One region of the Halobacillus sp. HZG1 genome, then DNA from elsewhere that is predicted to be linked to it. Evidence: riboswitches for the same ligand, from Rfam matches in the RefSeq annotation. Region 1 holds a riboswitch; each other region holds the start of a gene.

Evidence for each region. Region 1 has a riboswitch for cobalamin ahead of VKA52_RS01195 (ribonucleoside-diphosphate reductase subunit alpha). Riboswitches for the same ligand answer to the same signal wherever they lie in the genome.
Region 2: another riboswitch for cobalamin. It lies ahead of VKA52_RS15115 (acyl-CoA thioesterase); the one in region 1 lies ahead of VKA52_RS01195 (ribonucleoside-diphosphate reductase subunit alpha).
Region 3: another riboswitch for cobalamin. It lies ahead of VKA52_RS13290 (DUF4430 domain-containing protein); the one in region 1 lies ahead of VKA52_RS01195 (ribonucleoside-diphosphate reductase subunit alpha).

Annotation. Positions count from the first base shown of each region.
Region 1 is NZ_JAYLVQ010000013.1:11,254-14,513, reverse strand. It holds gene VKA52_RS01205 (alpha/beta fold hydrolase) at 1-150, shown strand, start outside; gene VKA52_RS01200 (class I SAM-dependent methyltransferase) at 273-953, opposite strand; cobalamin riboswitch at 1,124-1,297, shown strand; gene VKA52_RS01195 (ribonucleoside-diphosphate reductase subunit alpha) at 1,455-3,260, shown strand, end outside.
Region 2 is NZ_JAYLVQ010000076.1:4,343-7,602, reverse strand. It holds gene VKA52_RS15120 (xanthine phosphoribosyltransferase) at 1-579, opposite strand, end outside; purine riboswitch at 712-813, opposite strand; cobalamin riboswitch at 953-1,133, shown strand; gene VKA52_RS15115 (acyl-CoA thioesterase) at 1,270-1,740, shown strand; gene VKA52_RS15110 (dimethylarginine dimethylaminohydrolase family protein) at 2,142-2,993, opposite strand; gene VKA52_RS15105 (helix-turn-helix transcriptional regulator) at 3,127-3,260, shown strand, end outside.
Region 3 is NZ_JAYLVQ010000070.1:24,631-27,890, forward strand. It holds gene VKA52_RS13280 (hypothetical protein) at 1-91, opposite strand, end outside; gene VKA52_RS13285 (ECF transporter S component) at 286-798, opposite strand; gene VKA52_RS13290 (DUF4430 domain-containing protein) at 805-1,206, opposite strand; cobalamin riboswitch at 1,415-1,595, opposite strand; gene VKA52_RS13295 (ATP-binding protein) at 1,641-3,260, opposite strand, start outside.

The DNA of each region.
Region 1 (3,260 bases):
AGTGTGAGTGGATTGGAAGATATCGTCCCTTTTGGACAATATGAAGAAAAGCGTCTCTACAACCCGCTGGCCACACATTCCGGCCTGCACGAACTCGAAGAAGTCGACCAACTCCTCAAAGAGTTCCTCTGGTCAGAGGAGGGCAAGTAAACACAGATCGACCAGGTTATACATTTATTTACATTTTTGCATTTAACCGGTGTACCAGGTCATACATTTATTCCCATGTAAAAAGTAAAAAGCACCCGCTCAACGGGTGCTTTTTCTGTTGTTTATTTTTTTTCGAAGATAAAGATCCACATGAAGGTTAAGGCTTGTTTTAATTCTTCATCCAGATCGGCGATGTGATGGTCTTCCACCCCTCGTTTGTACACCCCCTGGCCCTCTACATGCGTCCATCCAGTCTCTTCTGCCATTTTTTGAAGTTCCCATGGCATCATCGTATTGCAAATGACCTCTTCTCCGTACACTCTCCGATAACTATTGATGCGCGGCATCGCTGTAGGTCCGAGTAAACCGATACACAAACGGCCACCCGGTCTTAAAATCCGCTTCATCTCTTCCAGACCTTTATAAGGGACTTCCGTCCATTCCAGTGAATTGATCGCCATCGCCGCATCAAAAGAGTGATCCTCAAACGGAAGATTTGTCAGGTCACCTTGGACAAATGAAATCCGCTCATCATTCACTCGTTCATTCGCTCGTCTCACCATGTCCTCTGACAAATCAAGACCCGTAACATCAAAGCCAGCTTTGTAAAGGAGATAGGAGCCATAACCATCGCCGCATCCGAGATCAGCGATTTGCCCCTTAGTTACATGCTTGGTCAAAAAAGGAACGATTGTACACCTGCTTCCACCGTCCCACATCTCCCGACTTTTTGAATTCCACATTTCTGCACGATCGTTCCATTGCTTCTCCGCTTCTTTATGCCAATTAAATGTTTGTGCCACACCATCATCCCTTTCAAAAATATTTCCTACCCTCCATTATAGCGGATCATAAAAGAGATGATAGCTCTATTCTTGTCGAAGCTCGATAAAAAAGAGTTGCATGTTCCTTTTTTCAGCGTTATGATAGAAACACAATATAAGCTAATTAAAAATTTAAAAAACACTATATATAGTATCTACGAATAGAAGATGCCACTAGGCTTAATAGGGAATCCGGTTAGAATCCGGAGCTGCCCCCGCAACTGTCATCACTCGCGAAATGGACATTCCACTGTGCTTTGCACGGGAAGGACCTGAGTAAGATCGAGTGTCAGCCAGGAGACCTGTCTTCGTTCGTCGCAGTTTCAACTTCTTCGGGGATTGAGAAGATGAAGCGATGGAACGGAGGCTCTCTTGTCTTCTCTTCGTTTCATGGTTTCATCCGCTCAATTTTCGTTGAGCGGATTTTTTTATTTTTCCGTGTCCTGATTTCAATGAACCATTTTCAAGGAGTGAAAAAGAATGGAAACCATAACAAGAAACACGTGCTGGCAAGAGAGAGTTCAACAATGGGAAGAAGAATTCCCGCACTTACATGTACAACGACTCATTGAAAAGTCCCCCACACTCAAAAATGATAAACACGCATTCATCCTGGAATGTCTGGCGGAGATCGATGAAACGAGCCCTGACTGGACATATGTAGCGAGTCGCATCTACCTGGAAGATATGTATGAAAAGTCCGCTCACAATCGATCCACATCCGAACCTTATAAGGACTTCTACGGGCTGATTCAAACATTGACCGAAAAGAACATTTACAGCAGGAATCTTCTTACATATTACACAAAAAAGGATATAGAAGAATTGGCAGACACGATCGTACCTGATCGCGATCATCTCTTCACATACATTGGTTTGAAGACGTTAAGTGACCGGTACCTTGCGAAAAGTAAAGCGAAAGAAGTGTATGAACTCCCGCAAGAACGTTTCATGATCATCGCTATGGTGTTGATGGCAGAAGAAAAAGCATCCAAGCGCCTTCCTCTCGTTAAAGAAGCGTATTGGGCGCTGAGTCATTTGTATATGACAGTCGCCACTCCTACTCTTGCCAATGCAGGAAAGCGGTACGGACAGCTGAGCTCCTGTTTCATAGATACCATCGATGATTCCTTACAGTCTATCTATGACACCAATACCGACATCGCGAACTTAAGTAAGCACGGCGGGGGCATCGGGGTTTACTTAGGGAAAATCAGAAGCCGTGGAAGTGACATCCGTGGATTTAAAGGCGTCTCATCAGGAATTCTCCCATGGATGAAACAACTGAACAATACGGCTGTCAGCGTGGACCAATTGGGTCAGCGTCAAGGTGCGGTCGCTGTATATTTAGATGTCTGGCACAAAGATATCTTCCCTTTTCTCGACAGCCGGTTGAATAACGGGGATGAGCGCCAGCGAACGCATGACCTTTTCACAGGAGTTTCCATCCCCGACCTCTTTATGGAGGCCGTTGAAAATCGTGAAGACTGGTACTTGTTCGATCCTCATGAAGTTCGCGCCATCATGGGCTATTCGCTGGAAGACTCCTTTGATGAAAAAAAGGGGGATGGATCTTTCAGGGAGAAATACGCCGCTTGCGTCGCCCATCCAAACCTTTCCAAAGAGAAAGTTCCGGCCATTGAAATCATGAAGCGCATCATGATTGGTCAGCTTGAAACAGGCACGCCCTATATGTTTTACAGGGATGAAGTCAACCGTATGAACCCGAACGGTCACGCAGGTATGGTCTATTGCAGCAATCTTTGTACAGAGATCACTCAGAACCAGAAGCCGACCATTCAGGATGAACAATACGTAGAAGGCGGTAAAATCATTTCAGTGAAGACTCCAGGAGATTTTGTCGTCTGTAACCTGTCGAGCATCAACCTTGGGCGTGCCGTCACAAGCGGTGTACTGAAGCGCTTGATCGCCATACAAGTTCGTATGCTCGATAATGTCATCGACCGTAATACCATCCCGGTTCTACAAGCACAGCTTACCAATCAATCTTACCGCGGTGTCGGGCTTGGCACCTTTGGATGGGCCCACCTTCTTGCCAAGAAGAAGATTGCCTGGGAATCCGAGGAAGCACTCAACTATACACAGGAAGTGTATGAAGCTGTTGCCTATCATGCCATCGAAGCAAGCGCTGATTTGGCTGCCGAAAAAGGAAGCTATCCTCTATTCGAAGGATCCGACTGGCAGACAGGGGATTTTTTCATTAAACGAACGTTTGACCAAGAAGGGACATGGAACTGGAAAGCCTTGCAGGATAAGGTCTCCAAG
Region 2 (3,260 bases), on a different contig from region 1:
TACCTCCTTAGATTCAAATGTGATTGTATTGTCTTCAAGTGATGAAAGGGTGGCCAGGGATTCTACTTTTATTCCTTGGCGGCGTAAGAGGCGTCCCCCATCTTGAAATCCTTTCTCTATCACAATCGCTACACCGGCAATGGATGCTCCGGATTGTTCTACAAGGTCTATGAGGCCTTTTGCAGCCTGCCCATTGGCGAGAAAATCATCGAGGATCAGGACGCGATCGGTCTTCGACATAAAATCTTTCGATATGGAAATTTCATTCGTTTCCTGTTTCGTAAATGAATGGACCTTTGATGTGAAAAGATGATCTTTCATGGTCAATGATTTTCTCTTCCTCGCAAAAATCGCGGGAACACCCAGGCTTAGGGCTGTCATTTGAGCGGGAGCGATACCTGAGGATTCTAATGTCAGCACCTTGGTAATCCCCAAATCTATGAAACGTCTCGCAAACTCTTCTCCAATTTCTTTCATGAGTACAGGGTCTATTTGATGATTCAAAAAAGCATCAACTTTAATGACCGAAGGAGATAGCACTTTACCCTCTTCTAAAATTTTCTTTTTTAACTGATCCATATCCAACACACCTTTCTTGAGTAGGTATTTATGTAACAAAAAAGCACGAAAAGCTTGTTTCCTCTATGGAAAGCAAGTCTTTTCGTGCTGGACGTAGACAAAGACAATGAAACCGTGGACAGGAAAGTCCCGGTGGCATGTGCTGCTTTTCATAGTCGGTTCATTTACGGTAAACCGGTAGAAACTTGCAGGCCATATCCCCGCGATTATATGAAATCTAATATTCGAATGATATGGATAGTATATCAGTTTATCGTTCGTAATCAACCCCTTATATGGAAAAACATTCTTAAAAATCATGGTTTTGTTCGTGTTGACATGAGTGGTTGTTTTAGGAGATAGTGGATGGGAAGAGAGTCTCTCTTTTCCATTGAGAAGTTGATCGCCTTATGGTGGCTTCGTCATAGAAGCTGAAAAGGGAAGTTTGGTGAAAAGCCAGCGCGGTCCCGCCACTGTAATGGGGAGGTGCATAGATGACCCACTATTTTATAAATGGGAAGGGCTATGTGCTGATGAACCTGAGCCAGGAGACCTGCCATGAGGAAGGACATGAGTTCCTACGGGAGATAGGAGGATGTTACGTGTTTTCGATGAAACAAGTGTTTTTTACCGTTCCATGAATTAAAGGAAGTATGCCTTTGTATTCTCTCCCTAAGCGGGAGATCGATCTTAAAAAGGAGGAACCTGTTCATGGAACCTATACCCGCTCATTATTCTAAAATGACTCAAACAAGACTAGTGCTGCCACCAGATACAAATCATCTGGACACCATTTTCGGAGGGAAAGTCCTTTCATACATTGACGAAATTGCGGCTCTAACCGCTATGAAGCATTCAAATTGTGTGGTGGTCACCGCTTCTATCGACTCTGTGGATTTCATATCTTCTGCTAAAGTAGGGGATGCATTGACGTTGGAAGCATGTGTGACGAGCACGGGCCGTACATCAATGGAAGTGTATGTGAAAGTCTTTGCTGATGATTTACTGCAAGGCCAAAAAGTGATGACCACAGAATCATTTTTAACGATGGTTGCTGTGGATGCCGCAGGGAAACCGACACCTGTTCCACCGATTATACCTGAGACCGATGAAGACAAACGGTTGTATGAAACCGCTCCATCCAGAAGGAAACACCGGAAAAACAGACCTGTCCTTAGATGACAGGTAAGGTTAAAAGATGGACGAATGAAGTTCGTAGACCCCTTTTCTTTAGAGGGTGACTTACTTATCACTTATGTACTTTTAAAGTTGAGAGAATGGGAAAGGGGCGTTAAGAGTCATAGAAATTCTTGGACGATTACTTTTGTTTTATGCAATTTTTGCGCTTTCCATTGGGATCGCTGTATGGTTCACTCGTCACCCGGCATGTGATCAAAGGTGGGATTTCACGGTTTTTTTAACTGCTTTTACTTTTATATCTTCTCTCAACTATGTGTTTATTGATCTTTATCCTTCCTTTGTAAGAACGCTTTGTCTCACAGGAGGGACGTTACTGATCTATTCTTTTATTCGTGCTTTAAGGTTCAAAAAAAGCAGCCCGTCCTAAAAGGAACGGGCTGCTTTTATATACGCTTTAAGGGCAGGGTGCAACATCGGAACGAACCTCCGGATTTAATAATTTCTGAGAGATCGACAGGGATCACCTCAAACCCGTTTTCCTTTAATTGTGTATGAAGCCGTTCGTTTTGAGGGAGACTGATCACTTTCCGATCTCCAATGGAAAGAACGTTTGGACCCATGGTGAACTGTTCCCTTTCGGTCACTTCAATGACATGATATCTTGCAGAGATGACTTTCAAGCTTTTATTAGTAAAGGCTGGTGGATACAGGATAGCCGTAGATTCATCAATGATGTTAAAAACGCAATCCAGATGAAGGATGTCTCCTCTAAGAGGGACAGGGATTACCTGCAGATCAGGGAGACGAAATTGGAGCTCACGAATCGCTTTAGCGGATGTCCTTTTTGTTTCACCTACCCATACGCTGGCCCCGTCTACAACAATATCACCGCCTTCAATCGAAGAAGGAAGCCCCTCTTCTACCTCAATGTCATTTTCTCCAGCCCAGTTTCGAAGCACATTTGTTTCTTCTTGCCTGACCTTTTCACTCATAGAGCTGATAAACAGTCGGTGATGAATGGTAAACCCGATGTCTCTTGTAAACACCTGTTCATGCAGATCCGGCTGACTTGGAAGTTGTATGACTTCAACCTGATGATTTTCTAAAACCTGCACAAAATGCTTGTGTTGCTGAAGAGCTGTGGTGACGTTTATGTTCTGGTTTTGGTAATGTTTTTGTGTCTCATTGATGATATCTGTAATTTTCATATAAGAAGGTTTGGCGACTACGACTTTTTTCAGCGTCGAATACTCGGTGTCACATTGTACACTGTTTTCCGAAGCGATTCCGACCATGTGAGATCCTCCTTTTATTCATATCCCCTTATTTCCCCGGCGGGTAGAGAATAAAACAAGAAAAATTCAAATGTAAAGTAACCTTTACGTAAAGGTTGCTTTACTATAAACTGGAATTAATTGGAGGAGTGATATGAAGAACCGAATAACAGAGTTTAGAAATAAACAAAGGTTATCACAGGACAAATTGGCAGAGAAGCTACAGGTATCACGGCAGACGATTATATCGATTGAGAAGGACAGGTATTCTCCTTCACTGCCGCTTGC
Region 3 (3,260 bases), on a different contig from region 1:
GCCACTCCCCCATAGGAAAGTGTCCAAATGCGGAATCGCCCTGGTAGACACGACTTGCATAAGCAGAACAGCAACGGAATGTGCTTTTCATTCCTTTGCTGTTCTGCTTATGACGCGAGTGTCTGGGCGATGGAGCTAGACGAGTAGCTTCCCAGCCACCCCTGACGCTCAACCCGGGCAACGAACCCGGGAAAGCCTCGAAACTGAGTCTTCCACAATCCTGCCATTATCTTTAACAAAATATAGAGGTAGCAGTAACAAAAAAGCTACCCTTGGTTCGGGTAGCTAAGATACTTTTGATATGGCGTTTCTTTTTTCGTAGCGTTGGAAAAGTGTTCCGAGTATTGGAGAAAGAGCCAATATGAACACAGTACTAGATACTGCATGATTGAAATCCATCGGGAGGCCGGCTAAATAATAGGCCCAAAAGGGTTGTCCCGCTGCCCGCATGGTCAATGATAGAATGACACCGAACATAAGCCCACTGATGAATCCATAGATGGAAAGACCCCATGATGGCATGTTCGACCAATACTTCCCTAATAGACCAGCAACGATTCCTATGATTGACCAGGCGATTACCTGCCAGATTGTCCATATGCCCATGCCCAGCAGCACATTCGATACAAAAGTCGTGAGCAGAGCAATGAGAATGCCGGCACTAGGTCCAAGCCAGAAACCAGCAATAATGATGATCGCAGTCACCGGCTGGATGTTCGGTAGATGAGCTAATGCCATTCTTCCTGCTACGGCTAAAGATGCGAGCATGGCAATCAGTGTAAGCTTATATGTGTTCATCATTCATCATTCCCAAGATTGATAGTCAAAAACGATTTCGTCTCCATCCTCTACTTCGTACTCATTGGCTCCAACCATTGCTTCGTCTCCATTTATGGTGTACATCCAAGCCATTTTTTCCTCTTGGTTACCAGCAATTCCTTCTATGCTGTTGATAAAGCCTTCTGATTGTTCAACTTCATAGTTCTCTTCCATGACTTCCATAAGCGTGGTACCTTCTTCTACCGTTATTTCATCTTCTGCCATCATTTCTTCGCCATTGTTTTTAGAAACCTGCACCTCTACAGTGACTTCCTGTACTTGTTCTTCCTGAGTCGCTGATGTTTCCTTTTCCTCTTGTGTCCCACACCCTGCCAGTACGGCAACAGCAAGAATCATGGCTGTAAAAAACGTGCTCCACTTTTTCATGACAATCTCTCCCTTTTTTCTTATTATTTCACGGCCAGGAGGAGAGAAAAGCAAAGACAACCAAGTGACGTGTCTGTAGAAATCCAATAATCTTTCCTACCAAAAAAAGCTTACCCTTCTACAAGGGTAAGCTTAAGACAAACGAAAGGATAAGATTTACGTTACACGTCATACCGATCGGTTGTCTCAAATGCTCAATCCCCGAAGCTTTGAAACATTGGATCAGGCAGGTCTACTGACTCGTGCGTCATCCTAATCAGGATCCTTCCCATACCAATAGGTACAGTGGAATTTCCCTTTCGTCTACACTTACAGTTGCGAGGACAGTTCTGGTTTCGCACCAGATTCCCTATCAAGTCTTTTCAGACACCTGAATCCTCTTCATATGAAGTTTCCATAAACAAGATTACATCAATTTTTCGAATATAGCAACTTTATTTTTCCTTATGGGAAAAAGGGATTTTGAAAGTGAAGGTTGTTCCTTCTCTCAACTTGCTATGAACGCTGATGGTCCCTTCGTGAGCTTCTACAATATTTTTCGCGATGGCTAGTCCGAGACCTGTGCCTTTTTTATAATTTTTATTCTCACGTTTTCTTGATTTGTCAGCTTTATAAAAACGCTCAAATACAAAAGGAAGGTCTTCCTCAGCGATTCCGTAACCGGAGTCTTTGACACTTGCTATCCATTCATTTTCTTCTTTTTCCAGAATCACCTGGACCTCACTGCCTGGATCAGAATGGCGGATCGCATTATCAATCAGATTCGTAAATACTTGTTCAATACGATCAGGGTCGAATTCGATAAGCCCGAACTCTCCCTCTACCTTCAAGTTAAGATCTACAGATTTTTCATTGGCGATTCCACTGAACTTCCTGATGATTCTGTTTAAAAACGGCTCCATTTCAACGGATTCTTCGTTTAACTGAATATGCCCTGCTTCCATGCGCGCGATATCCAGCAACTCGTTGACAAGCCGGCCAATCCTGAGAGATTCATCATGGATAATTTGAGCGAGTTCATTTTTGTCTTCTTTTGACTCTGCAATATCATCCACGATGGCTTCACTATACCCTTGGAGCATGGATATGGGGGTTCGCAGTTCATGGGACACATTTGCGATAAAGTCTTTACGGAGCTTATTCAGTCTTCTTTCCTCTGTCATATCCCGAAGGACAGCGACAGCTCCCCGTACTTTTTCTTTGTCATACAAAGGTGTCATGATGATGACCCAGGACCTGCCTTGCAGTGTCATCTCGATCATGGATTCATTCTCATCTGTAATGACATCATTAAACAGATCCATCAGTGGTTCTGGAAGGGACGTTTGATCAGCAGAAGCAGAGGCAGCATTCCTTTCAAACTCGTAGGCCTCTAAATATTGTTGGGCCGGAGGATTGGAAATGAGCACAGCCCCTTCACGGTTAAACGTAATAACGCCATCCGCCATCGACCTCAAAATGCCTGAAAGCTGTTCTTTTTCCTGATTCAAGGCGTTGATATGAAACTTCAACTCCCGTCCCATCCGATTAAACGCCATCGCCAATTCTCCGATTTCATCATGGGTACGTATGGGGATTTTCGTGTTGAACTCGCCTTTAGCAAGTTCCAATGCCCCTTCTCTCATTTTAATTAAAGGAGCTGTGATTCTAGTGGACAGGAAGAAAGCGAAAATGGTTGTCAGGACGATGGCAATTCCAGCACCCAGGAAGATGATTTTCGTTGTCTGCTCGGACGTTTCTTCAATCGTATCCAGTGATTGATAGACAAAAACAGCTCCGTCACGGTTATCAAGAGGGGTGCCGACAACCATTACTCCTGTCTCGCCATTTCCTAGATCGGCAACTTTTTTAACATCTGACCCCTCATTCAAAACGGTTTTTGTGTCCTCATCATTTTCAAACCACGCATAATCAAGCACGGGCAGAGAATCGGAATCACTCTCAGAAACCAACTGCTCCTCTTCACTCAATACGATGACCGCACGACTTGCCGGATCTTTGACAAGGGCTGTTGTTGAAAGTAAGAGGTCTTCCTCTTGTTCATAGCGGTCTAC